Regions from separate parts of the Fictibacillus sp. NPDC058756 genome, predicted to be linked through region 2. Evidence: riboswitches for the same ligand, from Rfam matches in the RefSeq annotation. Region 2 holds a riboswitch; each other region holds the start of a gene.
What was found. A riboswitch is a leader RNA that binds a small molecule or an ion and turns the genes downstream of it on or off. The one in region 2 is predicted to bind S-adenosylmethionine.
Positions count from the first base shown of each region.

Region 1 (10,010 bases), 1.7 Mb from region 2:
CAACCTGCCCTCTAAAAATAACGAGAGCAGGTTGTGGCATAGATATTTTCTTGTACTATTAAAGGTGTTTACACGAAGAGACTTAGTAAGAGAATAAACCCTAGTCCAGCAACTGAAATAATCGTCTCGAGTAACGTCCAAGTAGCAAATGTTTCTTTCATACTTAGACCGAAATATTCTTTAAACATCCAGAACCCCGCATCGTTAACATGTGATGCAATCAAACTACCGGCACCAGTTGCTAATACGACTAAAGCTAGATTAACATCAGTTTGACCTAGAAGCGGAATGACGAGGCCAGCTGTTGTTAATGCAGCTACTGTTGCCGAACCTAGTGAGATACGAAGAATAGCTGCAATAATCCATGCAAGTAAAATTGGTGAAAATGAAGTACCTTTAAACAACTCAGCTACATAGTCGCCGACACCACCGTCGATAAGGACTTGCTTGAAGGCACCGCCACCTCCAATGATTAAGAGCATCATACCGATATGTGTAATTGCTGTTGTACATGAATCCATAACCGTTTTAATCGGTATATTTCTTGCCAGTCCCATTGTATAGACGGCTACAAGTAGAGAGATCAGCATAGAAGTAGATGCATCACCTATAAAACGGATAATTTCCAGTGCTTTGTTATCTTCTACTCCCATTGTGTTTTGAATCAGAGTAATTATTGTTGCAATTGACATTAAAATTACGGGTAGCATTGCAGTAAACACTGAGATTCCGAAAGAAGGAGTATCTTCAAGCTTAAATACTTTTTGTTCACCTAAAGAGGCGATGTTACCTGTTTTTGTAAAGGAATCAGGTACGATTTTCTTAGCGATTTTTGTGAAAATAGGACCTGCTAAAATAACTGTTGGAATTGCGATAATAAATCCATAAAGTAAAACTTCTCCAATGTTTGCACCAAACTCACCTGCAATTACTGTTGGTCCAGGGTGAGGAGGCAGAAAGCCATGTGTTACTGATAAAGCAGCAGCCATCGGGATACCAAGATAAAGTATTGAAACACGTAATTGTTTTGAAATTGCAAAGACGATTGGAATTAATAATACTAACCCTACTTCAAAAAATAGAGCAACACCGATTATAAAGGAAGCTACGACGATCGCCAATTGAATTTTCTTTTCCCCAAACTTCTCTATAAGTGTTATAGCTATACGCTGAGCTCCTCCTGCATCAGCAATTAATTTACCTAGCATTGCACCAAGTCCAAAGATTAACGCTAAATGTCCAAGTGTTCCTCCTAAACCGGCTTCAATGGACTTAACGATTCCATTCAGCGGCATCCCAAGTGCTAATGCGACACCAAAAGATACAATAATTAAAGAAACAAATGTGTTTAACTTAAAAAACATGATTAAGAGTAATAGGGCTAAAATTCCACAAGCAACAATAAATAATGGCATGATAATCCTCCTGGTGTTATATATTTGTTCTGTTTAAACTTCTTTGATAGGATGCAATTCGTTTATAATCCTCTTCCAATTTTCTCGATAAACTAATAAAAATTGGCAATAATTCTCTATATTCTTTCACGGCTTCTTTTTCAGGAGTGTGTTGATAAGTATTTCCAATCATTTGGGATGCTGCATCAAAAGACTGGATTTTTCCCGTCGCATATAATCCTAAAATGCAAGCCCCTAGACATGAACTTTCGTAGACTTCCGGAACGGATAATTCAGTATCAAATATGTCCGACATCATCTGACGCCAAATTTCTGATCTTGCAAATCCTCCCGTTGCTTGAATACGAGTTACAGGACCATCCATGCATTCAACCAAAGCCAAGTATACGGTATACAGGTTGTAAATAACCCCTTCAAGAGCTGCTCTGATCATATGTTCTTTCTTATGAGACAGTGTCAGGCCAAAAAACGAACCACGAACATCTGAGTTCCATAAAGGTGCACGCTCACCTGCTAGATAGGGATGGAACAATAATCCATCGGCACCTGGTCTAACACGTTCAGCAATCTTGGTTAAAATTTCGTATGGATCGATTCCCAATCTCTTAGCTGTTTCAAGTTCAGACGCAGCGAATTCATCCCTGATCCAGCGCAGTACAACTCCGCCATTGTTGACTGGTCCTCCAATGACCCAATGATCTTCAGTCAATGCATAACAAAAGATTCTTCCTTTTGCATCTGTTTGAGGTTTATCGATTATAGTTCTAATCGCACCGCTTGTACCAATCGTGACAGCTATTTCGCCTTTACTGATCGCATTCGCCCCTAGATTTGATAACACTCCGTCACTTGCTCCTATAATAAAAGGAGTATCTGGGTCAATTCCTATCTGTTTAGCCAAATCAGGATGGCAGTTTTTAAAAATAGCTGTCGTCGGCACCAAGGAAGATAATTGTTTCCTCGATATTCCGGCAACATTTAATGCTTTTTCATCCCAGTCCAAATTATTTAGATTCATCATACCCATTGCAGATGCAAGGGAATAATCAACGACGTATTTATTAAAGAGCTTATAAAAAATATATTCCTTAATGCCAATATATTTTTTTACCTTAGCTGCTGTCTCGGGGAGGTCATTCACTATCCAAGTAATTTTGCATAATGGACTCATTGGATGTATAGGTGTTCCGGTCATTTTGTATATCTCGTGTCCATTTAACTCTTCTTTAATATTACGAGTCCATCCTTCACTTCGATTATCTGCCCAGGTGATGCAAGGTGTTAACGGCTGATCACCATGATCCATAGCTATGACACTATGCATGGCACTGCTAAAAGAAATGAAAGAAATTTTGTTTTCCGAAAGACCAGATCGTTTCACAACATTTGTAAGGGCTTGCATAACAGCTGAAAAAATTTCTTCAGGATCTTGTACAGCAGTTGAAATATCAGGAGTATGAAGGGGATATCCTATATTTTCCTGCTGAATAATTTCACCGATTTCATTAAATAAAACTGCTTTTGTACTCGTGGTTCCAATGTCGACTCCTATCATATAGCTAGTCTTACTTTCTGTTTGTGCGTCGATATCTAACATATAGTTACTCCTTTTCTTGCTCCCGTGCTTTAGAAAGCATTCGTTGTGACATCCAAAGATCATCCACTTTTCCCTGAACATCATCAAAGTTTTGATGCAAGGATTGAATCATAATATCTCTATCTTTTGTATTGATTGCATCAATATAAAGTTCATGGTTTTTAACAATTCTCGATAGATCATCATATTTTTCATTAAAATGCATCCGCATTGATAAAATTATGAAGCTTTCCATAACAGGTTTTATATTGTTCCAAATCATTGTAATGTAGGAATGATTAATTGCACGAATGATCGTTTCATGAAATAACACGTCTTGAATGGCAAATTCATCTGCATCTTTATATTTAATAGCAATCTGCATCATTTCTAAAATCTTATTAAGTTCTCTAACTAAACTCGCAGCATCGAGCTTCACAAGGCGTTCAAACACAAATGTTTCGATAAGCAGACGTACATCGTAAATTTCTTCAACTTCTTTATCGGATATTCCGACGACTACCGCACCCATCCGCTCTAAACGGATAAGATTTTCATTTGCCAAGATCTTTAAAGCTTCCCGGATAGGAGAGCGGCTTACATTGTATTCAGCAGCAAGTTTATTTTCGGAAAGAATGGTACCGCTTTCAATAAAACCTGAAATAATGCGCATCCTAAGTTCACATGTTACACGCTCACCAGTTGATGCCTTTGAAAGCCATTTTTCAGGATATAGTGACTCGTGGTTTTCCATAAAAAAATAACCTCCTTCATTGATGTTAGTATACTTGTATACAAGTATTATAATATAAGCTTTTAATAATGCAAGCGCTTTTATTCGTACAATTAAAGTTCTCAGTTTTGGAATTTAAAAGGGGAAGGGGAGTTTTCATGAGGCCGATCGGCATAGATGATTACATAAATAAAGAGCTGGATCAAAAGTATAATATCTTTGATCCAGCCCTTTTCTTTACAAACTCAGTCAAACATCTATGAGCCTTAGTATCTGTAATTTTACCTTACGTTAGCTTTTTCACTTGTATTCGTCATTATTTTGCCGATACAATCGCATGCAAAATGCATCTTTTGAGTCCAATTCTGTTTTGCTAAAGTTCGCTAGGAGAGAGAGCAATTGCTTCTAATGCATGATCGAGATCATAAATAAGATCATCTACTGTCTCTATTCCGATCGAAAGTCTGATTAACTCAGGTGAAACTCCTGATTTTCTCTGTTCTTCCTCAGATAACTGCTGATGCGTTGTGCTGGCAGGATGGATGATTAATGACTTAGAATCTCCCACGTTAGCCAGATGAGAGAAGATACTTACATTTTCAATTAGTTTTTTGCCTTCTTCAACGCCGCCTTTAACACCAAACGTAAGAATAGCTCCCGCCCCTTTAGGCAAGTATTTTTGTGCTAACTCATAATAGGGGCTGCTAGCGAGACCAGCATAATTTACCCAATCTACTGAAGGATGGTTTTCTAAGAACTGTGCTACTTTAAGGGTATTTTCAACATGCCGCTCCAAACGCAATGACAAGGTTTCCAGCCCTTGAATAAACAAAAATGAGTTAAATGGCGAGATGGATGAACCCAAATCACGAAGCAACTGGACACGAGCTTTTAAAATATATGCAAGCGGACCGAATACTTCGGTATAAACGATGCCTTTGTAGCTTGGATCTGGCTCTGTTAAGCCAGGGAACTTACCGTTGTTCCAATCAAATTTGCCTGAATCAACGATTACACCGCCAACAGATGTACCGTGGCCGCCAATGAATTTTGTTGCGGAGTGTACGACAATATCAGCACCATGCTCGATCGGACGACAAAGATAAGGTGTAGCAAGCGTGTTATCAACAATAAGCGGGACACCGGCATCATGAGCAATATTAGCAAGACCTTCGATATCTGCTACATCAATTTTTGGGTTTCCAATTGTTTCAACATACACTGCTTTTGTTTTTTCTGTGATTGCATCTTTAAACGATTGAAGGTTATCGATGTCAGCAAACCGTGTCTCGATCCCGAGTTTTGGCAAAGTCACAGAGAAGAGATTGTACGTTCCGCCATAAAGAGAAGTAGAGGCAACAATTTCATCGCCTGATCCAGCGATATTGAAAATAGCATTCGTAATGGCAGCCTGACCGGAAGCAACAGCTAGTGCCCCCACACCGCCTTCTAATTTTGCAATCGTCTGTTCAAACGCATCTTGTGTTGGGTTCATTAAACGGCTATAGATATTTCCGAATTCTTTTAAAGCAAATAGATTTGCTGCATGTTCAGTACTGTTAAACTGATACGATGTTGTCTGATAAATCGGTACCGCTCGAGCACCTGTAGCAGTATCTACTTTCTGTCCTTCATGCAATGAAATTGTTTCAAACCCGTACTCTCTTTTTTGTTCGCTCATTTTCAAATCTCTCCTTATTGTTTAAATTTTTTTGTCATCCAATATGAATTTCAGATTCAACTTATCCATTAAAAAAGACCTCTTCCAAAAGAAGAGGTCCCGATGATATCACACGATCGAAGTCTCATCTTTCAGAACGTAAGCTGTTCTGCTGAAATTAGCACCATGCATTTCTGCTGGTTGCCGGGCTTCATAGGGTCAGTCCCTCCGCCTCTCTGGATAAGAAGATTGAATATTGAATTAAGGACTATAATACATAGCTAGCAATCAATAGTCAACTGAATTTTTTAAATATTTCGGATTTTTATTTTCTTCATTACTTTTTTTCGGAATGCTTTTTACTGTATAGATAATGCCTACTGCCCAAAATGCTGCAAGAACAAAATAAATGGCAATCATTACATGAGATGACAAACCAATGGTTAAAAACAGTGTCCTAACATTAGTTATGATGATCAGTCCTCCAACTAAAACCCCTAAAATGTGTGCGGGAATTATTCGGACAAGCCATGCTGCAATAGGAGCTGCAACGATACCGCCTGCCATGAGGGCACCAACCCATAGCCATTCAACTTGCTCCCAGCCCAATGAAATAAAGAAACCAGCAGATGCTGAAACAGCTACAGCAAATTCACTCGTATCAACGGAACCTATAACTTTTCTAGTTTTCATATCTTTTGCCATAAGGACAGGTGTTGTTACAGGACCCCATCCACCACCCCCTGTCGCATCCAAAAATCCCGCTAGTAAGCCAAGGGGCATAAGCTGTTTTTTTGAAAAAGAGTTATCAGAGGGTGCCGTCTTTGTTTCTCCAAGTTTATAGAGAAAACGAAACAAAATATAGATTCCAAGAATAATAAGAAATAGAGAAACATAGGGTTTCACAATATCTCCTGGAAGGCTGCTTAAAAAACAAGCTCCTAAAAATGCGCCGATCGAGCCCGGCAGTATTAGACGGAGAACCACCTGTCGATCAACGTTTCCAAATTTGATATGGGATACTCCTGATGCAGCTGTTGTCACAACTTCAGCAAGGTGGACAGAGGCGGAGGCTGCCGCGGGCGCAATCCCCGCTACCAAGAGCAGAGAAGTCGAAGTAACCCCATATGCCATTCCAAGTGAGCCGTCGATCAGCTGTGCCATAAGTCCAATAAGCGCTAGAACTATTAACTTTTTCATCAAAATCCTCCTCAAAATAAAAAGGCCCTTAACAAGTCATGTTAAGAGCCTTCGGTTTTTCCGATCAGCAATGCGGATGAAATTTTAGTTATTACTATATGTTCCAGGAAGACAAATTGTCAACTGCAGGTTTAATTTTTTCAGAAAAAATAAAAATAAAAAAATTAGGGCTTGATATCTGTTTCAGATGTGATATGATTTTTAAAAATTAAACTCTTATCCAGAGTGGTGAAGGGAACTGGCCCGATGAAACCCGGCAACCTGCGATTCGTAAGGTGCTAACTCCAGCAGAATGTTTTTACATTTTGGAAGATAAGGTAATACGTTTACCTCCACTATCTTTCCGAAATGGGAAGGTTTTTTTATTTTATTAGAGATATTTTGTAAAAAAGGGAGGCCAGTGGAGTGGCGAACGAAAAGAGTGAAAACGATTTTCTTCCTCAGCTTCAGAAAATGCTGAGCAACATCAAATTTGGATCCATAACTTTAATTGTGCAAGATGGAAAAGTGATTCAACTCGAAAAAAACGAAAAGGTACGAATTAAATAGCGCTGACTAGAAAACTAGAGGCGGTTTTAACGTAAAGGGCATGTCCCTTAAAACGTTAAAGCCGCTTTTTTGTTGGTCTATTTGTTTTTCATGAAGGAGGTAAAAAATTGCTCACTTATGAAACATGGGATAACAACATCCAAGAGTTTAATAGTAACAACCTTGAGAAAGGTGCATTAGATGTCCTGAAATGGGCGTATGAAATGTATGGCGACGATCTCGTATATGCGTGCAGCTTTGGAATCGAAGGAAGTGTTTTAGTAGATCTTGTTTCCCAGGTCAAACCAGATGCTCAAGTAGTCTTTTTGGATACGCAGCTGCACTTTCAGGAAACATACGAAGTGATTGATGCTGCAAAGAAAAGGTATCCATGGTTGAGAATTAAGCTTAAGACACCCGCCTTATCACTTGAGGAACAGGCAATTAATCATGGTGAAGAGCTTTGGAAGGTAAATTCAAATCAGTGCTGCAGCATTAGAAAAATAATCCCTTTAGAAGAAGAGCTCAACGGCGTAAAAGCATGGCTTTCAGGATTGCGCCGTGAACAGTCGCCTACGAGGAAAAACACGCAGTTTATTAACAAAGATGAGCGTTTCCGCAGTATTAAGATTTGCCCGCTCATTCACTGGACGTGGAAAGACATATGGCGATACGCCCATAAACATAATCTGCCGTATAATACATTGCACGATAATGGGTATCCAAGTATCGGCTGTAAACCTTGCACTAAAGCCGCTATTGACCCCGAAGATATCCGTTCCGGCCGCTGGTCAGGAACTGGGAAACTAGAATGCGGTCTTCATGAAGGCTAAGAAAAATAGGAGGAGAGAAACAATATGGCAACTTTACATGCACACGGAGGAACATTAATTAATCGGTTTAGACCGGATACACCGTATGAGCACATACAAAAAGAAGTTGAACTCGATGCAACAGCACTTAGTGATCTTGAATTAATAGCGATCGGAGCATACAGCCCATTAACCGGTTTTTTAAATAAAGCAGACTATCAATCTGTCGTAGATCGTATCAGGCTGAGTGATGGAACGGTTTGGAGTCTCCCGATTACATTGCCAGTGACCCATGAAACCGCACAATCTCTTAGTACAGGAGAAGATGTTCGGCTCGTGTGTGATGGCGAGACATACGGAATCTTGCAAGTTGAGGATATCTATTTCCCAGATAAGCATATTGAAGCAGAGAAAGTCTATAAAACTTCTGACATAGAACATCCAGGCGTAAAGAAGCTGCTGGAGCGACCAACGATTTATGTAGGCGGGGAAATCACGCTCGTTAAACGCCCTGAAAAAAAATCCTTTAAGAACTACCACCTGGACCCAAGTGAAACTAGAAAGAAGTTTAGCAGTTTGGGATGGAAAACAGTTGTTGGTTTTCAAACAAGAAATCCTGTGCATCGTGCACACGAATACATTCAAAAAACTGCACTAGAAACTGTTGACGGTCTATTTCTAAACCCGCTTGTCGGCGAAACAAAGTCAGATGATATTCCAGCAAATGTGCGCATGGAAAGCTATCACGTACTTGTTGAAAACTATTATCCGAGTGACCGTGTATTCCTTGCTGTATTTCCTGCAGCGATGCGCTATGCCGGACCGCGCGAAGCCATTTTTCACGCACTTGTGAGAAAGAATTATGGCTGCACACATTTTATTGTTGGCCGTGATCATGCTGGTGTAGGCAGTTATTACGGGACGTATGAAGCTCAGGAGATCTTTTCACAGTTTACCGCCGATGAGATCGGTATCACCACACTCTTCTTTGAACACAGCTTCTATTGCACAAAATGTGAGGCCATGGCTTCTTCTAAAACGTGTCCGCATTCGAGTGAACATCATGTGATTTTATCTGGAACGAAAGTAAGAGAACTTCTAAGAAATGGGGAATTGCCTCCAAGTACATTCAGCCGCAAGGAAGTAGTTGAAGTATTGATCGATGGATTAAAACGACATGAAGAAAACCAACTTAAAGGAGGTACAAATGAGCACACTGCACAATACCGTCTGGCACGATAGTTCCATAACAAAAGAAGATCGAAGAAAGCAAAACAATCATTCGAGCTTTGTCCTTTGGTTTACAGGATTGTCCGGATCAGGAAAGTCCACCATTGCTAATGCACTAGCAAAAAAGCTTTATGAACAAAACATCCGAAACTATGTGCTTGACGGTGACAACATCAGAAATGGATTGAACCGTGATCTATCGTTTTCAGATGAAGACAGAACAGAAAACATCCGCAGGATTTCTGAAGTTTCTAAGCTGTTTGTAGATAATGGAACAGTTGTGCTGACAGCATTCATCTCACCATTTATACAAGACCGTGAAAGAGCAAAAGAGATTGTTTCAGAAGAAGAATTCGTCGAGATCTTTGTTTCATGCCCGATCGAAGAATGTGAAAAACGGGACCCGAAAGGACTGTACAGCAAAGCTCGCAAAGGAGAGATTCCTGATTTCACTGGAATCGATTCCCCCTACGAGGAACCGGTGTCTCCTGCTCTTACGATTCAAACAAATGAAAAGAATGTATCTGAGAGTGTAGATGCAATTTTGACTTTTTTGCAAGAGAAAAAACTTATATAAAAGGGACTGATAATATGGCATATGAAAAAGCGTGGGCTGATAATCCTAAGCTCAATAAAACAGAACAAAGGAAGCTCGTAAAAGACGGATTAAAAATATTTGAAGATATCCCTCATTACTCAAAAAACGGATTCGCCTCTATACCGAAAGAAGAGTGGGACAATTTTAAGTGGGCAGGTCTGTACTTACAGCGACCGAAAGAAGATGGATACTTCATGATGAGGGTCAATGTACCATCTGGCATTTTAAGCTACGAACAAGTAAAAGCTCTTGCTCACA
Region 1 is NZ_JBHYPU010000001.1:1,727,478-1,737,487, forward strand. It holds gene ACFW35_RS08730 (GntP family permease) at 69-1,415, opposite strand; gene gntK (gluconokinase) at 1,432-2,970, opposite strand; gene ACFW35_RS08740 (GntR family transcriptional regulator) at 3,017-3,745, opposite strand; gene ACFW35_RS08745 (homocysteine synthase) at 4,098-5,405, opposite strand; SAM riboswitch class I at 5,527-5,631, opposite strand; gene ACFW35_RS08750 (sulfite exporter TauE/SafE family protein) at 5,673-6,584, opposite strand; SAM riboswitch class I at 6,798-6,903, shown strand; gene ACFW35_RS08755 (YezD family protein) at 6,990-7,133, shown strand; gene ACFW35_RS08760 (phosphoadenylyl-sulfate reductase) at 7,241-7,945, shown strand; gene sat (sulfate adenylyltransferase) at 7,970-9,166, shown strand; gene cysC (adenylyl-sulfate kinase) at 9,132-9,731, shown strand; gene ACFW35_RS08775 (nitrite/sulfite reductase) at 9,746-10,010, shown strand, end outside.
Region 1: linked by a shared signal. The riboswitch ahead of ACFW35_RS08745 (homocysteine synthase) and the one ahead of ACFW35_RS00340 (LLM class flavin-dependent oxidoreductase) in region 2 are both predicted to bind S-adenosylmethionine.

Region 2 (10,010 bases):
TTTTACAGTTGATTCCGTTCTTTTTGAGTGTGTCATAGAAAGCTAAAACGGATTCTTGTGCACTTCTCTGGTACTGACTGTGCTCATCAACCGGGTTATATGGGATTAAGTTAATATAAACTTTTTTCTTTTTATCCTGAAAAAGGACTGCAAGTTCATTTGCTTCCTTTATATGATCGTTCACATCTTTAAGCAATATATATTCAATCGTTATACGGCGGTTTGTCTTCTCAATGTAATAATTGATCGAATCCATCAGTTTTTCTAGAGGGTACGAACGATTAATTTTCATGATTTTAGTACGCAGTTCATTGTTTGGTGCATGCAAGGATATAGCTAAGTTTACAGGGATTTTTGTATCGGCAAATTCATAAATTTTGTTAACAATCCCGCTAGTCGAGACAGTGATGTGTCTGGATCCGATAGCAAGACCTTTTTGATCAATGATAATCTTTAAAAAGTCTACCATGTTCTCAAAGTTATCAAAGGGCTCTCCTATTCCCATTACTACGATATGACTTACTTTCTCACCTTTTCCCGCATCGTCCAAATGATGCTGAACATTCATGATTTGTTCAACGATTTCATCGCTAGTTAAATCACGAGTTTTCGTTAATAAGCCGCTTGCACAAAAACTGCACCCTATGTTGCAGCCTACCTGTGTTGTAACACATACAGAGAGGCCGTATTTATGCCTCATCAACACTGTTTCAATTAAGTTGCCGTCCTTAAGCTTAAATAGAAATTTAACTGTACCATCAGATGCTTCTTGTTTAACATGATGCGATAACGTATGAATGACAAAACTCTTTTTTAATAGATCTATACAATCTTTATTTAAGTCAGTCATCTGAGAGAAATCTGTTACTCTCTTCCGGTAAAGATAATCCCATACTTGTGATGCCCGGTATTGTTTGTGTCCATGATCTAAAAGCCATGCCGCAAGCTGTTCAAATGTTAATCCATAAATGGAATTAGTTATCATAAAAAGACCTCTTTTCAAAACCTTAAACTTATTCCTCTATACTACTGAAAACTTATCATTCCCACAATGTTATCATGCCATTTCCAATACATTCATATTAAAATCTCATCTTTTAAACCATACTATATTCTGGGTCTTTCATAATAATTTGTTTAGCTTTTTTATGCAGTTATATAAGCCATTTAACCTATATAGGTTGTAATTTCCATTTACGAATAAATAATAACCTGTAATAATAGATAAGCCAAAAACTTTTGACAATAATAAATATTTCAAAGTATTATATTTAAAGAACTAAAGGAGGTTGTCTTATGTCAGACATCAATAGACAGAAAATTGTGGACAGTGTTCCTCAAAAAGGCTTCTTTGGACATCCTAAAGGTTTGTTCACTCTTTTCTTCACTGAGTTTTGGGAGCGCTTTTCTTACTATGGAATGAGAGCAATACTGATTTATTACATGTATTACGAAGTTTCAAAAGGTGGTTTAGGAATTGATCAAACCACTGCATTAGCAATCATGTCTATCTATGGTTCACTCGTATATATGTCTGGAGTTATCGGTGGTTGGTTAGCCGACAGAGTTTTTGGTACATCTAAAGCTTTATTCTATGGTGGTATTTTAATTATGATCGGTCATATTGTCTTATCACTTCCAGGCAATCTGACTATGTTATTCGTATCAATGGTGTTTATCGTTATTGGGACAGGCTTACTTAAACCTAACGTATCAAGCGTTGTAGGTGACATGTATGCACCAGAAGATAATCGTCGAGATGCAGGATTCAGTATTTTCTATATGGGTATTAACTTAGGTGCATTTCTATCTCCGTTAATTGTAGGGGAAGTTGCAAAAACGAGCTTCCATCTAGGATTTGGGATTGCAGCCGTTGGTATGCTATTAGGACTAATTGTATTTGTTGTTACAAAGAAAAAAAATCTTGGCCTTGCGGGTACTTTTGTGCCAAACCCATTATCTCCATCTGAAAAGAAAAAATATTCTTTAATCGTTGGGATAACAGCAGTAGCATTAGCCGTTATTTTAGGAACTACAATTCCTGCTGGTATTTTTACACTTGATGTCTTCATTACACTTGTTGGTATTTTCGGTATTACAATTCCGACAATTTACTTTATCGTAATGTATCGCAGTCCAAAAACGACTGCAACAGAGCGTTCAAGAATTATCGCGTACATCCCGTTATTTATTGCATCTGTAATGTTCTGGGCTATTCAAGAACAAGGTTCTACAATTCTTGCTGTATACGCAGATAAGCGTACAGATCTTGAATTTGCAGGTCTAACGATCTCACCAGCTTGGTTCCAATCATTGAACCCATTGTTCATCATTGTTCTAGCACCTTTATTCGCTTGGATTTGGGTGAAGCTTGGTGATCGTCAACCAACAGTACCAAAGAAATTTGCTTTAAGTTTATTATTTGCTGGATTATCGTTCCTAGTTATTCTTCTTCCTGCATACTTTGGTGGAGAAGACGCACTAGTTAATCCATTATGGCTTGTTCTTAGTTACTTTATCGTTGTACTTGGCGAACTTTTATTATCACCTGTTGGCCTTTCTGCAACAACGAAGCTGGCACCTGCTGCTTTCTCTGCACAGACAATGAGCTTATGGTTCTTATCTAGTGCAGCTGCACAGGCAATTAACGCACAAATCGTTAAGTTCTACACTGATAAAACAGAGATGATGTACTTTGGAGTTATTGGTGGAGTAGCTATTCTACTAAGTGTTATCCTATTCATGCTTTCACCTAAGATTCAAGGGTTCATGAAAGGTGTTCGTTAATCTAAATTCATTTACGCCACTGGTATAATGGGATTCCATTATACCAGTGGTTTTTTATTGCAAAAAAAAGAGCCTCATTAGCTTTTGTTTTTCTCTCTCATAAATCATCATGATTTCCTCTTCTCATTCAAGCTGTGAGTAAATTATAATCTATTTTCCCTATCGGCTAGTAACGACATTTTTGTATGCATCCATTTTTATAATACTAATTGTTTGTCCAAACATTTCAGACAAGCTTGCGTAAGATAGATTATGGAAGAAGGTACAGTCATTGTCCTTTTCCTAGGTTCACATATAGAAGGGGGTGTCTATTGTGCTACCAATCTTATTCCCATTAAAAAAAAGAAAGAAAGCTTGCAAGAAGAGACCTGCATAAGCTTAATTTTTTTAACGAATAGTCACTTAGAAAACCGGGCGACCCCCCGGTTTTTTGTCATTTACCTAAATGAAAAAGCCCTTTTCATCAGGAACTGGGATTCTATCCAAACCATTTTTGGACAACCACATATAGTACAAGCAAGGGGGAATTTAATAAAAATAAACAGCTGTGCTTAAACAGTATATTCATCCATTTTTTATTAATCTTTTCTCCTTTGCAGAGTAATATAAGGGGGAATATTTTTGTATATTCGCAAGTGGATTCCTGGTAAAGACAATCCTGTTTTAGTTGATATGGTAGTTAACAACTTTCAAGTAAAAAAAGAAGTCATCCAGCTTATTTTAGGGATGGCTAATGAGGTCATGGTTGTTTGTGACAGCAGTGATAGGATCGCAGGTTTTGTTAGTTACCGCTTTAGATTAGGCAATATGATTTTAGTAGATTACGTTGTGCTGGATACAAAGCATCAAGGAAAAGGAATCGCCAGTTCTTTTCTTCCAGTTTTTGAAAACCATCTATTAAAACAAGGCATTCAAGTGGTTTATGGTACTGTGGATGAAGATAACACGGATGCTCTTAGAGCTTTTAAACAATGGGGCTTTGAGGTACAAGGACAAATCGGTTCAAGTATCGTTATCCAAAAAAATCTTACAGGTTCAAATCAGCAAAACCGTGCTCGTACTTCTAATGTAAGGAAGCTAAGTTCGCCTCCATCACTAGGTTTAACCATGTGATTAAATTAGCAGATCCATAATAATTGTTGGGTCTGCTTTTTTTGTGCTATTAATTTTAAAAACTGGCCCGTTATGTTGAGCCAGCTTGTCTGTTTTTAAAATATATATATGAGACTGTTTGTCCTAAAAGTTTGTTGGATTTTGCAGGTTCGTTGGTCTTTTTAATTTCTTAGGTGCTCTTAGGAACGTATTTTCACTGCTGAAAATCTCATCTATAGCTCTTTCGTTCCAATCATTGTTATACTCTTGATCGCTGCATATACATCCACTTAAATCGTATCGAAACAAACCACAGTGCGGGCAATTATTCACTATCCATCACCCCCCATTTTTCAACATAACATATTCTATGAAACCGTATAAAAAAGGTAACGGCTATTGCTAGATATATTAATAAAAATGGATGTTTTCGCAAACTTATAGTGTTTGAGCGGTTGATTTCCACACCAATATGCTCGCTTTCCACGAGGGGCGTGCGGTGAGCCCACTCGTCGCTTTGCGACATTGAATGGTCTCTCCTGTCACACTGATTCCGTAGGACAAGGAAGGCCACGGCAGCGTTACATCGCACGAAGAAAATGTGGTTTTTATTTTCGAGGAGTCTCGCACCTTGCGCTCCAATCAACTTGCTAACGAAGGGTCTTAAAAAAGCACCAATCTTTTAAAATAGAGCCTAAAAAAAATTTATAGTAAACTCATTTTGAAGCAGTTTTCTTATTCATCCATTCAGGTTTATGGAATTGTTCAAACTCTCTATTGATTACTTTTTTAAATTCTTCAGATTCAACAGCTGCTTTAAGATCTTTAGCCAACTTTGAATTCTTATCTTCTTCTAAAACAACGATTCGATTAATGATTTCTTCTGGAAGCTTATCCTTTACAATTGCGTCCTCTAAGTTTAAACCTGATGAGATCGCAAAGTTTCCATTGACCGCTGCTAAATCAACAGATTCTAATGTTCGGGGAGTTTGAGCCGCCTCTACTGGCTGAAATTTAAGCTTCTTCGGATTTTTTGTAACGTCTTTTTCTGATACGCGCAACGGATCTGCTTTATCATCAATCTCAATTAATCCGTTATCTCTTAAAATCGTTAAACCGCGAGCTAGATTTGTTGGATCATTTGCTAGTGCGACCGTGCTCCCAGGCTTAATTTCTTCAAGCGATTTAAATTTGTTGGAGTATATGCCGATAGGTGCTGTTGGAACCGTCACTACACTTGATAATTTCATATTATTTTCTTTTGAAAAAGCGTCCATATACACCTTATGCTGAAACAAATTTGCATCCAGCGAACCGCTCTTAAGTGATATATTCGGCTGTACATAATCATTGAATTCCTTAACCTCGACTTTGTATCCCTTTTTCTCTAAATATGGCTTTACTCCTTTTTCAAGCATATCGCTATATGGAACGGTAGCTCCGAGTGTAATATCTTTCTTTTCCCCTTCTCCTGAAGCTCCACATCCAGCTAAAGCAATGATGGCTGTGAGCCCTATGATTAAACGAGTTATTTTTTTCATTCCTCTCTCCACTCCTTTTCTATTGGTTAGTTTCCGCTAGAACTCTTCGATACTTTGCTGCTGGATGGTCACTTGGCAATAAGCTCTCTCCATGCGGAAATAATTTTTCCCTCAACGTTCCTTTGCTGTACTCTTTTTTATACAGTCCTCTTTCTTGAAGGACCGGTACGACCAGTTCCACAAAAGCTTCCAGATCACCCGGAGTTACAAGGTGATTTAAGTTAAATCCATCAACACCAGAGCCCTCAAACTGAGCTTGAATCCCGTCTGCTACTTGTTCTGGGCTGCCAACAATATAGCTTCCCCTGTCAGGTGACTCAAACCGGTTCAACACTTCTCCTACAGTAAGTTTTTTAGGTGCATCCTTTGTAAGTGTGGCAGCCTTGTAATGACCGCCTTCTGTAGACTTTGTATATTCAAATGGAAGGTCTGGATCAAGCTCTTCGTATTCAGCAATATCATATCCGCTTGCCCCATACTGTGCTTTTGCTGCATCAGAGCTCCAAACCTTTGAATATTCCTCAAACTTCCGCTCTGCTTCCTCTGTAGTTTCTCCAACAACAACGTTTAGGAAAGAAAAGATTTTAATATTCTCAGGGTTCCGTCCATGTTTTTTTGCTCGCTCTCTAATATCATCTGCATAGAAACGAATCCTTTTTGCTGTCGGACCTCCTACAAAAATACACTCAGCATGTTTTGCGGCAAAATCACGCCCTCTTTCTGAGGTGCCTGCCTGATAAATAACAGGTGTTCTTTGCAGGGATGGCTCGCTTAAATGAGGTCCCTCCACTTTAAAATACTGTCCTTCGTGGTTGATCTCATGTACTTTTTCAGGATCGACCAGAGTGTCCGTCCCGATATCTTCAACAACCGCACCATCTTCCCAGCTGTTTTCCCAGAGCTTATAAGACACTTCTAGATACTCATCAGCAATGTTATAACGCTCATCGTGTTTAATCATATCCTCCAGGCCAAAATTTCTGGCTGCATTAGGAAGATAGGAAGTAACGACATTCCAGGCAATCCTTCCTTTCGTTAAATGATCGAGTGTAGAAAAACGGCGTGCATTTCCAAAAGGCTGTTCATATGTGGTACTAACCGTAATTGCAAACGATAAATTTTCAGTTACACTAGCCATCGCTGAGATAAGCAGAGCGGGATCATTTAACGGAACCTGCAGTCCATCCCTGATTGAAGGGGCTTTACTCTTTTGATAAACGTCATAGACACCTAGAACATCTGCAAAAAATATGGCATCAAACTTCCCTTTCTCCAGCAGCTTGGCATATTCAATCCAATAATCTAAGTCTTTATAACCCTTATGCCGTTTATTTTCCGGGTGCTTCCAAAGTCCATGAGAGTTATGCATGGCACTTGTCATCTCAAATGCGTTTAACAAAATTTCTTTACTCAAAATGATTTCCTCCGTAACGTATGAATTTTTTGTACCGCTCCCAAGAGAAAAAATAAAAACCACTTCATGAATAAGAAGAGGTTAATAAAATACGTGAAATGGAAAAAACGCATTTGATCTCTCCTTATCTATCAAGCTTGTAAGCTTGCTGGAATTGGCACAGTTCTAAAAATAGTTGTTGCCGAGGCTTCAAAGGGCCAGTCCCTCCACCTCTCTCGATAAGAAATCGATAGTATTCAATTTATCAACAGAATATACAGGAATAAAAATAGTCTGTCAACGCACTTTCCCAAAATAATATAAAAATTTTAAGTTTTCAGTTTTTCGTTGACAATATGCTACCTGGTATCTTATAGTGATGACAATTAATATTTATAATCTATTATTCTTATCACGAGTCAGGGGAGGAACTGGTCCTAAGATCCTGCAGCAACCGCTTATCTTTATTAGATAAGAAAGGTGCTAATTCCAGCAGACATGCTAGTGTCTGAGAGATGAGAAAGAGTTCTTTAACAATGTCCTCTTTCGTCATTTTGAAAGGAGGATTTTTTTATGTCCTCTGAAAAAATAATTGCAGGGGGAAAAATTCGTGACAAAAACTTATGTTGAAGCAGAGCATGATAAGAAACAAACAAACATTGAAGAGATTTTAAAACAAGCTGAAGAACTAAAAGAAATTTTCAGCACAAGAGCCGATGCGATTGATGCAGAAGGTACTTTCCCTTACGAGAATTTCGCAGATCTAAAAAAAATGAACTTCCTTTCTCTGACTATACCAAAAGAGTATGGCGGCAAAGGCCTCAACCTTCTTGAATATTTACAGGTGCAAGAAATTATAGCTCAAGGCGATGCCCCTACTGCTCTATCTTTGGGGTGGCACTTAGGTGTGATGCTTGAAACTGCTGAAAACTGGCATTGGCAAGGTTCAGCTTTTGAAAAAGTCAGCTCGTTAATTGTTCAGGAAAAATTACTCTTCAATTTAGCTCAGACAGAACGAGCTACAGGAAGTCCTTCAAGAGGCGGAACTCCTGGCACAACTGCAATAAAAGAAGAAAACGGCTGGCGATTGAACGGAAATAAAGCATTTACTTCTATGGCTGAAGCTCTCGATTATTCCATCATTACAGCAGACCTTAATCACACCGGTAAAAAGGGGTTTATTTTAGTTGATCATAAACGAGAAGGTGTCTCTGTAAAAGAAACGTGGGACAGCATATCTATGAAAGGCACCAAAAGTGATGACCTTGTACTAGAAGATGTACTTGTTGATGAAGAAGACCTCTTATTTGTAGAAGATAGCCGTTCAGCCACAGCAAGAGGATGGTATCTTCAAGTACCTGCCGTTTATATTGGGATTGCCGCCGCCGCAAAGGATTATGCGATAAAATTCGCTTCAGAATACAGTCCGAGTACTTTACCAGGTCCAATAAAAGATGTCCCGGAAGTAAGAAGAAAAATTGGAAAGATTGAACTGGAACTTTTTAATGCACGTCAGGTGTTATATGCTGTAGCACGAAAATGGGTCGAACAGCCAGAGCAGCGGACAAATATGGCTTCAGAGCTTGCTGCTGTTAAGCATATTGCGACGAACAGTGCGAACAAAGTAGTTGATTTAGCGATGAGAATCGTCGGGGCAAGGAGTCTTTCCGCTTCAAATCCGCTGCAAAGACATTTTCGTGATGTGCGTGCAGGACTTCATAATCCTCCGACAGATGATGCGATCGTTTACACTTTGGCAGATGCAGCACTATCGCAGGAGGAACATATATAAATACTTGAATAGATCTGTCAACTGACAGAAAATTTTCCTATCTCTCAAAAAATAGCTGCAGCATTAGTAGAAATAAAGCCTGACGGTATGAGAGAGCTGCATTGGCAGCCTAATAATGATGAGTGGCAATATATTTAGCAGGTAAAGCGAGAATGACGGCTTTTGCCGGGAATGGAACAGCGAGGACATTCGATGTAAGAGCAGGTGATGTGGGTTATGTTCCTTTCGCATTCGGTCATTACGTTCAAAATACAGGTAATTAGAGCCTTTGGTTTCTAGAATGTTTAAGAGCGACCGCTTTGCTGATGTGTCATTGAGTCAATGGATAGCTTTAACAACAAAAGAAATTGTTCAATCAAATTTAAATCCAAGTCCTGAGCTGATGAATTCCCTTAAAAGAAAAATGGCCTGGGGTTAAATATGATTAATCTTAAAGGTTTACTGTATAAAATCACCTTCTATTTTTTTATTGTTTCATGTGGAACATTATTAAAAAAACACCTTATACCTAACATGTATAAGGTATAATTTTCCTTACAAAACTCTATTTAGGGGAAATTAAAATGGCTGATAATAATGCATCGAACTACATACTCCATGCAAAGAGTAATCAATTTCATTGGGAAGGTAATGGGCTTCTCTCTATTAAAACCTTTTCATTCGGCAAAGCTCATTACAAAACAAATAAAGGTTACTTTGCTGTAGAAGAAGGCAGTTATCTACTCCTTAATGAAGGCCCATATACCATCACAATTGACCAATACAATGATGTTGAATCTTTTTGTGTTTTTTTTCAAGAGGAATTTGCAGGGGATGTTTTACGAAATATGTCAGATTCTTCGAGCCGATTATTAGATGATCCATTTAAAACAAGTACTCCTGCTTCCTTTTTTGATAAAACATATCAAAAAAGGAAAACGCTCGCTTACCAACTGAATCATTTAAAACATAGAGCTAGCGAATACAAAAATGATTCAGCCTTGCTGGATGAATATTTTCATCTTGTTATGCAATCTATCCTAAGGGATCAAATAAAGACTTTACGTGAAGTCGATATGTTAGATGCCATTCGTATGTCTACTCGTGAAGAAATTTATAAGAGAATTAACATTGCCCATGAATATATTAGAGCATTTTATGATAAACAGATCTCATTGGAGGAGATTGCGGCAGTGGCATGCTTATCACCTAATCATCTTTTAAGAAATTACTCAACGATCTTTAAGAAAACACCTTTTCAGCACATCACAGAGTTAAGAATGGCTAAATCGATTTCTCTGTTAAAGAATCTAGAATACTCGATTACGGATATTACGTTTGAAATTGGTTTGAAAAATCCTGTTTCATTTAGTAAATTGTTCAAACAGCATGTTGGCCTCTCTCCCCTTCAATATCGAAAAAAGGT
Region 2 is NZ_JBHYPU010000001.1:63,292-73,301, reverse strand. It holds gene rlmN (23S rRNA (adenine(2503)-C(2))-methyltransferase RlmN) at 1-985, opposite strand, end outside; gene ACFW35_RS00360 (peptide MFS transporter) at 1,297-2,787, shown strand; gene ACFW35_RS00355 (GNAT family N-acetyltransferase) at 3,409-3,900, shown strand; gene ACFW35_RS00350 (hypothetical protein) at 4,024-4,212, opposite strand; gene ACFW35_RS00345 (MetQ/NlpA family ABC transporter substrate-binding protein) at 4,596-5,420, opposite strand; gene ACFW35_RS00340 (LLM class flavin-dependent oxidoreductase) at 5,440-6,834, opposite strand; SAM riboswitch class I at 6,956-7,059, opposite strand; SAM riboswitch class I at 7,220-7,335, shown strand; gene ACFW35_RS00335 (acyl-CoA dehydrogenase family protein) at 7,424-8,605, shown strand; partial or broken gene ACFW35_RS00330 (cupin domain-containing protein) at 8,630-9,033, shown strand; gene ACFW35_RS00325 (helix-turn-helix domain-containing protein) at 9,169-10,010, shown strand, end outside.

Region 3 (10,010 bases), 880 kb from region 2:
GCGATCAATTCTCCTGTGTACTTATGGTAAACAGGAATATTATGGTCGGAATAAATGGGTTTCCCGTTAATGTATAAAGGGTATTTTTTTTCATGTAAGAGAGAAGTTTTTGTCTCAGTCATCTTTTATTTCATCTCCTTAAATAAAATTTATACTTTTCTTGGTCATTTGCTGATGAATAGCTTCTCCAAATTCACGGGTCGAATTTTTCCCTCCGAGGTCAGGGGTAGACACTTTTCGATCAATGAGCACCTCTTCAATCGATGATACGATCAAATCCGCTATATCAGAAAAACCAAGATGCTCCATCATTAAGCTAATACTCCAAATCTGCGCAATCGGATTGGCCATTTTCTTTCCGGCGATGTCAGGTGCAGAACCATGAATGGGTTCGAACATCGAAGGATAATTTTTTTCCGGATTTATGTTACCTGAAGGTGCCAGTCCTAAACCACCCACAATTGCTGCGCCAAGGTCTGTTAAAATATCGCCAAACAGATTGCTTGCCACGACAACATCCAATTCTTCCGGTCTGGTAATAAAATAAGCTGCCAGTGCATCAATATGATAGATGTCCGTCTGGATGTTAGGATGATGCTTGCTCACTTCCTTGACGATTTCATCCCAGAAAGGCATCGAGTGATTGATTCCATTTGATTTTGTAGCTGCAGTCATCCTTTTCCTCGATCTTTTTTCAGCAAGGGAATAGGCATAATTGATAACTCGTTCTGTTCCGTATCTCGTAAAGACATTATTTTGTACCGCAAGTTCAAAGGGAGTGTTTTCATGTAACCTCCCTCCCATATTGGAGTATTCTCCTTCTGTGTTTTCACGCACTACGACAAAATCCAGATCTTTATGGGCTTTATACCGTAGAGGACTCTCTAAACCTCTTAATAGTTTAATAGGCCTCAAATTGATATATTGCTGAAAGGCCCTGCGAATGGGCAGGATCAATTCCCATACTGAAATGTGGTCAGGAACAGTTGGTGCACCGATGGCACCAAGCAAAATCACATCGTAATCCCGCAGAATGTCCAGGCCATTTTCTGGCATCATCTTTCCGTGTTTTAAATAGTAATCACAATTCCAATCAAATGTGTCAATGGAGAAATGAATGCCCCCGTGCAGTTCCTCAATTTTCTTTAATGTTATTAACCCTTCTGCCATGACTTCAGGCCCAATTCCATCTCCAGGTATGGCCGCTATTGAGAAATGTTGCAAGCTATCACCTCATTTTTTTGTTTGCCAATTACTAATGCAAGTTTCATGCCAATTCAGTTAATTTTAAATATTCTGAATTATTTGGGTATAATAGGGCAAACAAAAACAGTGATTCTACTTCATTCGTTTTATTTCGCATCATCTGTTTCAAAATAAAACATCAAAGCTTGTATTCTTTGATTTTACGCCAAAGGGTCGATCGGTCAATTCCAAGAGATTTTGCCGCTTCTGCCCTGCTTTTATATTGTTGAAGCGCACCTTGAATTAAATCTTTTTCATTCTCTTTAATAGTCGCAATACTGGAACTGGCAGTTGTTTGAGTTCTCTTCTTTCTAAGTTTAGGATAATAAAATGAGGCATCTTTAGCCGTTATGACTGAACCTTGTTGAAGCAAAACGATTCGTTCTAAAACATTTCGCAACTCACGAATATTTCCTGGCCAGTGATAGTCTTGTAAAACGGAATAAAAATCTTCATCGATCACTTTAATTTGCTTTTGATGCTGTTCATTAAATTGCTCTATAAAATGACAGGTAAGCAAGGGAACATCCTCTAGTCTGTTTCGCAAAGCCGGCAATTCAAGTGAAAGTACATTTAAACGATAGTATAAATCTTTTCTAAACTGCTTCTTTTCAATTTCGTCTTCGATGTTTGTATTGGTTGCTGCAATAATCCGTACGTTAACAGGAATGGTTCGTTGTCCTCCGACTCTCCGGATCGATCTTTCCTGCAGAACTCGTAATAAGTGAGCCTGAATTTGCAATGGCATTTCTCCGATTTCATCCAAAAACAAAGTTCCTCCATGCGCCAATTCAAACAGCCCTTGCTTACCACCTTTCTTTGCTCCTGTAAAACTGCCTTCTTCATAACCGAACAATTCAGTCTCTAGTAAATTTTCAGGAAAAGCGGCACAATTAACGGCAACAAAGGGACCAATTGCCCGACTGCTTTGCAGATGGATTCCTTGTGCAACCAATTCTTTTCCTGTTCCAGATTCTCCTGTAATGAGTACCGTTGCATCTGTTTGCGCAAAGATCTTGGCCTGTTCTTTAGCTTCACGAATCCCTTGGACTTCCCCAATAATGTCCTCTAGTCTGTATTTCGCTTCTAATCCGTTTTCATGCAATTTTTTCCTTAGTTTCATTTCCATTCTTTGCAAGTCGGTAATTTCTTTAAAATTAGATACCGCGCCAACGACAGTGTTGTTAAGAATAACGGGGTAACGGTTAATAATGATTTGGCGATCAAGGATCTTGGCTACATCACCTATTTCTTTCTTACCGGTTTGCAGTACCCTCAGCATATCGGAATGTGGGATATATTCTGTAATGTTCCGTCCCACCACATCTCCTTCTAGTCCCAGATATTTTTTCGCATTATTATTGGTTAGTGTTATTTTTCCTTGCTTGTCTACCGCTATTAAACCATCATGAGCAGAATCGGCAATGGCTTGTACCTGGTATTTTTCTTTAAACATCTCTTTCGTCACATCAGTTAAATTCATTGCCTGGCGTATTGCGGAAACCACAGTATCCATTGAAGGATGAACATAAAAGAAATTTTCATTTGTTCGTTTAGACATAGGGAGATTACTTTCCCAAGAAGGAACAAGAAATGTTGTGTTTTTATTGGCATTACTGAGTTTAATAAATTCTTTGCTGCAAATATCAAAATGGTTATGATACATCAGAAGATTTTCAGTGTCTAACCACTTTTTTTCTTCATCTGACACCATAATTAAGAGATTTTGTTCATAAAGATTTTGTTCATTAATCGTTTTTTCGAAATCACTTAAATGAAGGGAAAGAGGTACAATTGGGATAGAAAATGATTGAACCTCATTTACATAAGGTGAAGGAGTAATCAGAACAAAAGGGTTCATCATATGATCGATAATCGATTTTTTAGAATGAAGGCAGGTTGGTTGAATACCTTGTTTGATTAATAGTTGAATGAAGATAGCTTCTAGTGTTTTATTTAATTTATACAAAGCGATCATTTTCTCTACACTCCCTTCTTTGTTTTATAATTTAACATATAAATGCAAAAATAGAGGCTAGGTAAAGTAATATATACTTCAATAAAATACTTTTATAACAATAACTTCAAGTCCTGCCTTTGAAGCTTATTTTGTATGTCATTTTTATTGTAACATGTCTTTTTCAGCTTTTTAGTCTTATCTATTGACCTTCTATTAGCTGGTATTGCGGAATAATATGATGAAGAGCTTTGTTCAATTAGTAACCAATTACTTAGAGTTCTTTATCCAACTTAAAGAAGAAGTAATTTACTTGGTCAGTTTTATTGTGATAAGTCGGAAGTCTATTTATCTGGGGAAAGAAATCGCAACTGCTCCGTGCAAAAAACAAAAAGCAACCGATAACCAGCTGCTTTTTGTACACTTGCTATAACTTTTTCTGCAGTTCCTGAAATTCCTTATATTCTTGTTCCAATTTGGCTAAAGGAAGTTTGTGATAATAATCCTTATCGCTTTGCTGATACTCTAATTTAGCTACAGAAAGAATATAAGTAATGATTCTTCGCCTGCGCTCGTTTACACGATCAGATAAGATTCCCAATGTCATTCACCTCGAAAATAAGACGTAAATAACCTCACTTTACTCCGTCACAGCAAGCACAGAACCTTTGTATTCTTTGTCAATAAAGTCTGTGATCTCTTTTGAATGAAGCACTTCAAGCAATGTTTTGATCGCTTTTTTATCTTTGTCGCCTTCACGAACCGTGATGATGTTCGCAAATGGTGATTCAGATCCTTCAAGAGCTATAGAATCTTCTTTCGGATTCAAATTCGCATCAATCGCGAAGTTTGTGTTGATGACAATCGCGTCTCCTTCATCATGCTCATACGTTTTTGTTAATAGACCTGGATCGATGTCTGCCACAAATTCTAAGTTCATCGGATTTTCTACAATATCGCTAAGTTGCGCTTCATATCCCTTTCCTTCTTTAAGCTTGATTAGTCCTTCTGCTTCAAAGATTGAGAGGATGCGACCATGCTCGGCAACAGAGTTACTCAAGATAACTTTCGCACCATTCGGAAGATCCTTCAATGACTTATGTCTCTTTGAATAAACGCCCATCGGCTCAAGGTGAACGGCGCCAGCATTTTCAAACTTATACTTCGGGTTGTCTTTCAATTGTTGTGTTAAATATGGAATATGCTGAAAGTAGTTCGCATCGATTTCTTTTTCATATAGTGATTTGTTCGGTAAGATATAGTCTTGGAATTTAACAATCTCTAATTCTATGCCTTTTTCCTTCAAAAGTGGTTTTGCTTCTTCCAGGATCTCAGCATGCGGTACGTTGGATGCCCCAACTACTAGTTTTTCCGTTTTCTCTCCGCCACTTGCTGATGATCCACAAGCAGCTAATACAAACACTGCCACACTTGCGAATAAAACTTGAATCATTCTTTTCATTTTTCTTTCTCCCCTATCCCCAATTTTTCTATAGTTCTTTGATAAAACTCTTCAAGAGGCAGAATGCAAAAAAACCTTCTGAGCTCATAAAAGAGACAAAAGGCTTTCTCGAAAAAATCCGATTTCCTCTCATCTCTCAGCTTAACTGCTGTTAGATTTAGCACCGTTTCCATACTGACCGTTCAGCATGAATGGTTGCCGGGCTTCATAGGGCTAGTTCCCTCCACCTGCTCTTAATAAGAGTATTCCTATCAAATTACTTTGTATTATTACAGAATTTACTATTAATGTCAATCACTTTTTAAACACTTTTTTTCAAAGTAGGGTTTACATCTGCAGGAACATATTTTGAAAGCCATAACGATGTTGCAGATATAAGCTGTTTAAAATGCGGAATAGTTGAAAACGTATGGCTGGCAGCTTCAATTAAAACCATTTCTGCACTTCCCTTTATCCTTTTTTTGGCATGGTAATAATATTCTGAGCAATATACAGCATCAATGACGATGTCTCCTGTTCCATGAATGAAAAGTACGTTGCCATTATATTTGTACAGATCGTCAATCGGTGAAAATGGCTTGAGAGATGAAATGAAGTCATCAGTAATTGCATATCCTAAATGATCAATAACGTTATCTAACTGATTGTTGTATCCTACAATTGTCGTAATATCTTCATATGGTCGTCCAACAGCTGACCATAGGATAATATTTCCGATTCGATTATCTATCGCACCTGTACAAACAGCTACAGCACCACCTAAACTATGGCCGATCAGCGTAACACTTTCGGAATTAATGCACGGAAGAGACCGGCCAAACGAAATGGCTGCTTGCGTTTGATCGATTAAACAATAAAACCCATTCTCTCCATACTCACCTTCACTTTCACCGCATCCAGCATAATCGAAACGCAGAACCGCATACCCTTGTTTAACAAGTGCCTTTGCGGTTTTTACGAATAATCGATCCACACCAATTCTTGTACTTGTAAACCCGTGGCAGATAATGATGAGTGGATATGCTCCTTCTTCAACAGCTTGTAGTGAGGGATAATGAATCGTATGTGCCAGCACTTTACCTCTCCACGTAAAACACTCAGGTTTTGTCATAATTGTTCTCCTTTCCGTCTTTATTCAACAAAAAAACCGTGTTCATGAGAGAACACGGCTGATACTTAGGTCCGTTCGTCCTCTCATCTTTCAGCGTAAGCTGTTAGATTTAGCACCGTTCCGGTATAAAATAATGTACACCGATGGTTGCCGGGCTTCATTGGGCTAATTCCCTCCACCTGCTCTTAATAAGAGTTTTTATTAAATTTAGGATAATGATAGAGGAAATGTAATTTGGTGTCAACAAGAATATTGTATTAGACTTGCCATGAAAAGCTTTTTATTCACAAAATACGCAATATCAATTAATAATTTTGATGAAAAAATATTGCTAAAGTTCTGAAAATAGATATAATTAAGTTTATTAAATGAATAGGTACTTGATTTCCTTATCAAGAGTGGCGGAGGGACTGGCCCTGCGATGCCCGGCAACCGCTGTTTTCTTCTGAAAACAGTATGGTGCCAATTCCATCAGAACATGAAAGTGTTCTGAGAGATGAGGAAGAGTTTTTACAAGCTCTTCCTTTTGGGTTGAGCTTTTTTTATTAGAAATAAACGTTGAAAGGAATTAAAGTTTGCGCCTTTTTTCACCCTCCCTCCCGCTTCTTCGATCTGCTTGAACGTCGCGTACTCTCCAGCTCCGAGCAAGAACGTATTGATTCCTCGATACGGCTTTTGTGTCTTCCAGTTCACCGCTCCCCGTTCACCCAATGCCTTTGCCAAGGAACAACACCGCTCTCAAGCTCCTCTATGATTCTCTCGGTCACCATCTCGTAAACACTCTTTCTCATTTTTATTCTCCTCCTCATATTTTTTTGTCTTCCGAAGCGAATTGTGTTCCCTAAAGGAATGGAGCAACTCCACCTTAATTAATAAATTCATATTCTTATTCAATAATCCTACCCTTTAGCTGAATAAGAAAAGCTGCCTGATAAGACAGCTCAATCTTCAAGAAATGCACCCTTTTGTTTAAGTACAATATTTCACAAACTTTTTCGGCTTACTTATTTCTCTAAAAATATGGATACGGCACTATATAAAAGTAATAAAGCCATAACCACATTAAAATGACTTTTATATCTTGTTAAGAATTTTTGAAACAAGGAACCGAACAAACTCCAGCAAACAGTGCCTACAAAACCGACAAAAGCAAGAAACAGTGAATATAAAATTAAGCTTATATTAGTAGTGTAAAATGGTATGACAAATGTAGACATAGCTGTGATTCCATACAAAATAACTTTGGGATTTATGAATTGTAAAAGCATTCCTGTATAAAAGCCATTATGGTTTATATGGTCATTTTCCTTATTATCCTTCTTACTAAAAATTATCTTTATAGCTAAGTACAACATATAGATAGAACCAAAGATAGTCATTCCGAATTCTATTTTAGGAATGGTATTTTTTAATAACAAATTAAAATAGCTGCACAATATCATAATGACAAAAAAACCAGTACCAACCCCTAAGCAAAACTTTATGGTCTTTTTGAATCCATACTTATTAGCAGATAACATTGCCATTATATTGTTAGGACCTGGAGTAAAAGTAGTAACAAATACGTATAACAAAAATGATAATGTAGGCAAAATAAATCCTCCTCCGAATGTGTGTTATAATGTCTAAAAAGTCATTATAACGTCTTACGTTATATTGTAAGATATTGACGTTATATTGTATATAGTCTAAGGAGTGTTTTTATGGAAGAGATTAATCGCATCGTTGCAAATAATTTAAAGGCTTTGAGAGAAAGTAAGAAATTAAGTCTTGAAAAAGTTGCTGAGCTTACTGGAGTTAGTAAAACGATGATTGGACAAATTGAAAGAGGTGAATCTAGTCCTACCATTACAACAATCTGGAAAATAGCAAATGGGTTAAAAATTTCGTTTACTTCACTAATAAATTCACCGCAGCCTGACACAAAGGTAGTCCTGAAAAGTGAGGTGCAAATACTAACAGAGGATAATGGAAAATACCGATTATATCCTTATTTCCCATTCCAAGATAATCGACGATTTGAGGTTTATTCCATTGAAATAGAAAAAGGCGGGTATCTTAGTTCTGAATCCCACGGAGAAGGAACTGAAGAGTTTTTAACTGTTTTTGATGGTGAATTAACAGTAATAGTAAATGACACTGAATACACCATATCAACTGGAGATTCTATAAGGTTTAAAGCAGATAGATCTCATTCTTATCATAATTCTGGAGAACTATTAACGCGATTAAGTATGGTTATACATTATACAATATAAAATCCCCGTTTTTGGGAACGGGGGATTTATATTGTTATTCTTGAGGAATCAAGGGGTTTTCTTTATGCCGCAGATTTCACTTCCGTATCATAATTTCTTCCGGTTCTTGCTACCTTATTCCAGCTTTTCTTGTTAAAGAAGTAACCAATGGTACCGTAGATAACGGAAAAGATTGTGATAAACCGATAGATGAATATATCAAAAAAGATAGTTTTTAATAATTTGTATCGGTCCGAATCTTGAAAGGAGTAACCATGCCGGTCAGACATCTCAATTGCCAATACGTCATACACGTATCCAAGGATAAAAATAAAAAGGGTATAAATTAAAAGAAATGAGAGTGAGAAAAATTCACCGCTAATCAGATCAAATAATAATACTCCTGTCATAAAATATACGGCAAGAGTCCCCGATAAGAAACCTTCGAATAGATAAAAGAAGGATACTGGTTTTTTAAAGAGTGATTTTAATAAGAAAGGAGCAAAATAAAACAAACAATCTACAAAAGCTTTTTGCCAACAAACCCTTTGTTTAAATAAGTCTTTAACTGTTTCGGGCAATTCAGTGTAACAAACAGCATCTGGTATAAGCATTACTTTTCTTTTTTTGTTTTTAGAGATGTATTTTTGCATTTTTAATGTTATGTCTATATCTTCTCCAATTGTTGCTCGATATCCACCAACATCCAGAAGAGCTTTTTTTGTAAAAATTCCAAATGCACCTGATATAACTGCTAGAGCATGGAAACGGGACAGAGAAACTTTATTCACGTAAAAAGCTTTTAAGAAATCCAGCGTCTGGGCCCGGACTAACATATTAGCTTTACTTAATGATAATCCATAAAGAGGTTGAACTACTTTTGTCTGCAAGACATGCACCATCCCGCCAGCAGCTACAACATTCTCATCCTGAAATGCCATATTGACTGCATTTAGAGCATCATCATTCAAAATAGTATCAGCATCAAGAGTTACTATTACGGATTTATCTGCATATTCAATCCCAGCATTTAATGCATCTGCTTTACCACCGTTTTTTTTGTCAGCAACATAAATATTCGGATGAATTTGTGATTGGTAAAACATTTTTACATTTTCATATTCCAATTCTCTTGGTACTTCCTTGTAACAAGGAGATAGTTTTAACAGTTTGTTTAATAAGATTAACGTTCGATCTGAAGAACCATCATTAATATAAACGACTTCAGCATCCATATAAGTTAAGTTCTTCATACTGGTCACAGAAGTTTCAATAATATCTTTCTCATTGTAGCAAGGTACTAGTATACTTATTCCGTTTTGTCTCGTCACTAAGTTCTTTAGACTGTTACGTTTCTTTTGAAAAAGTGGTAAACAATAAATGGAATGAACTACAGGAAATAGAATTGACAAGGTAAAGAAAAATAACAGTAAATATTCCAAATTACTCCTCCTATCTAAACTATTATTTTAGAATAGTTGGAATAGGAAAACGTTTTTCTGACAATCAGAAATTATACTGTAACAATGTAAGGGTTTACTTCACAAAAACTTAACAATCAAAAAAAGAAACCCTGTAAAGGATTTCTTTTTTTGATATATAATTTACTTTTTGTCTCTCGGATCTTTCTCTTCAGCAAACTCAGTCGCATACCTTAGAGTAGGCTGTCTAAATCTTCTATGCTGGCGCTTTACCTTTTTTCTTGCCGGCATATGTTTTAATAAGTATTGATGCACGAAAACTTCCCCTGCGGTTATAATACCCGCTGAAATAATACTTCCCCACGCAATTTGAAGGTACCCATTTAAAAGGATAGAACCAAAAACCCATACAATCATATAGATTAAAATAAATTCCGCCATTAGAGTGTTCTTTTTACCAAGTCGCGGTAAAAGGATTCGATCAGCAAGAATATAAGATACCACTGTAGCCGTTACAGCGAAAGAAACGATATCACTGATTGATGCATCAAAAAATAAATCCAATGCAATCCAAAAC
Region 3 is NZ_JBHYPU010000001.1:944,139-954,148, reverse strand. It holds gene ACFW35_RS04720 (aldehyde dehydrogenase family protein) at 1-122, opposite strand, end outside; gene ACFW35_RS04715 (tartrate dehydrogenase) at 139-1,224, opposite strand; gene ACFW35_RS04710 (sigma-54 interaction domain-containing protein) at 1,385-3,223, opposite strand; gene ACFW35_RS04705 (hypothetical protein) at 3,630-3,803, opposite strand; gene ACFW35_RS04700 (MetQ/NlpA family ABC transporter substrate-binding protein) at 3,843-4,664, opposite strand; SAM riboswitch class I at 4,791-4,907, opposite strand; gene ACFW35_RS04695 (alpha/beta hydrolase) at 4,966-5,775, opposite strand; SAM riboswitch class I at 5,856-5,970, opposite strand; SAM riboswitch class I at 6,162-6,278, shown strand; partial or broken gene ACFW35_RS04690 (ArdC-like ssDNA-binding domain-containing protein) at 6,286-6,545, opposite strand; gene ACFW35_RS04685 (LysE family transporter) at 6,780-7,367, opposite strand; gene ACFW35_RS04680 (helix-turn-helix domain-containing protein) at 7,479-8,033, shown strand; gene ACFW35_RS04675 (glycosyltransferase family 2 protein) at 8,096-9,454, opposite strand; gene ACFW35_RS04670 (YndM family protein) at 9,617-10,010, opposite strand, start outside.
Region 3: linked by a shared signal. The riboswitch ahead of ACFW35_RS04700 (MetQ/NlpA family ABC transporter substrate-binding protein) and the one ahead of ACFW35_RS00340 (LLM class flavin-dependent oxidoreductase) in region 2 are both predicted to bind S-adenosylmethionine.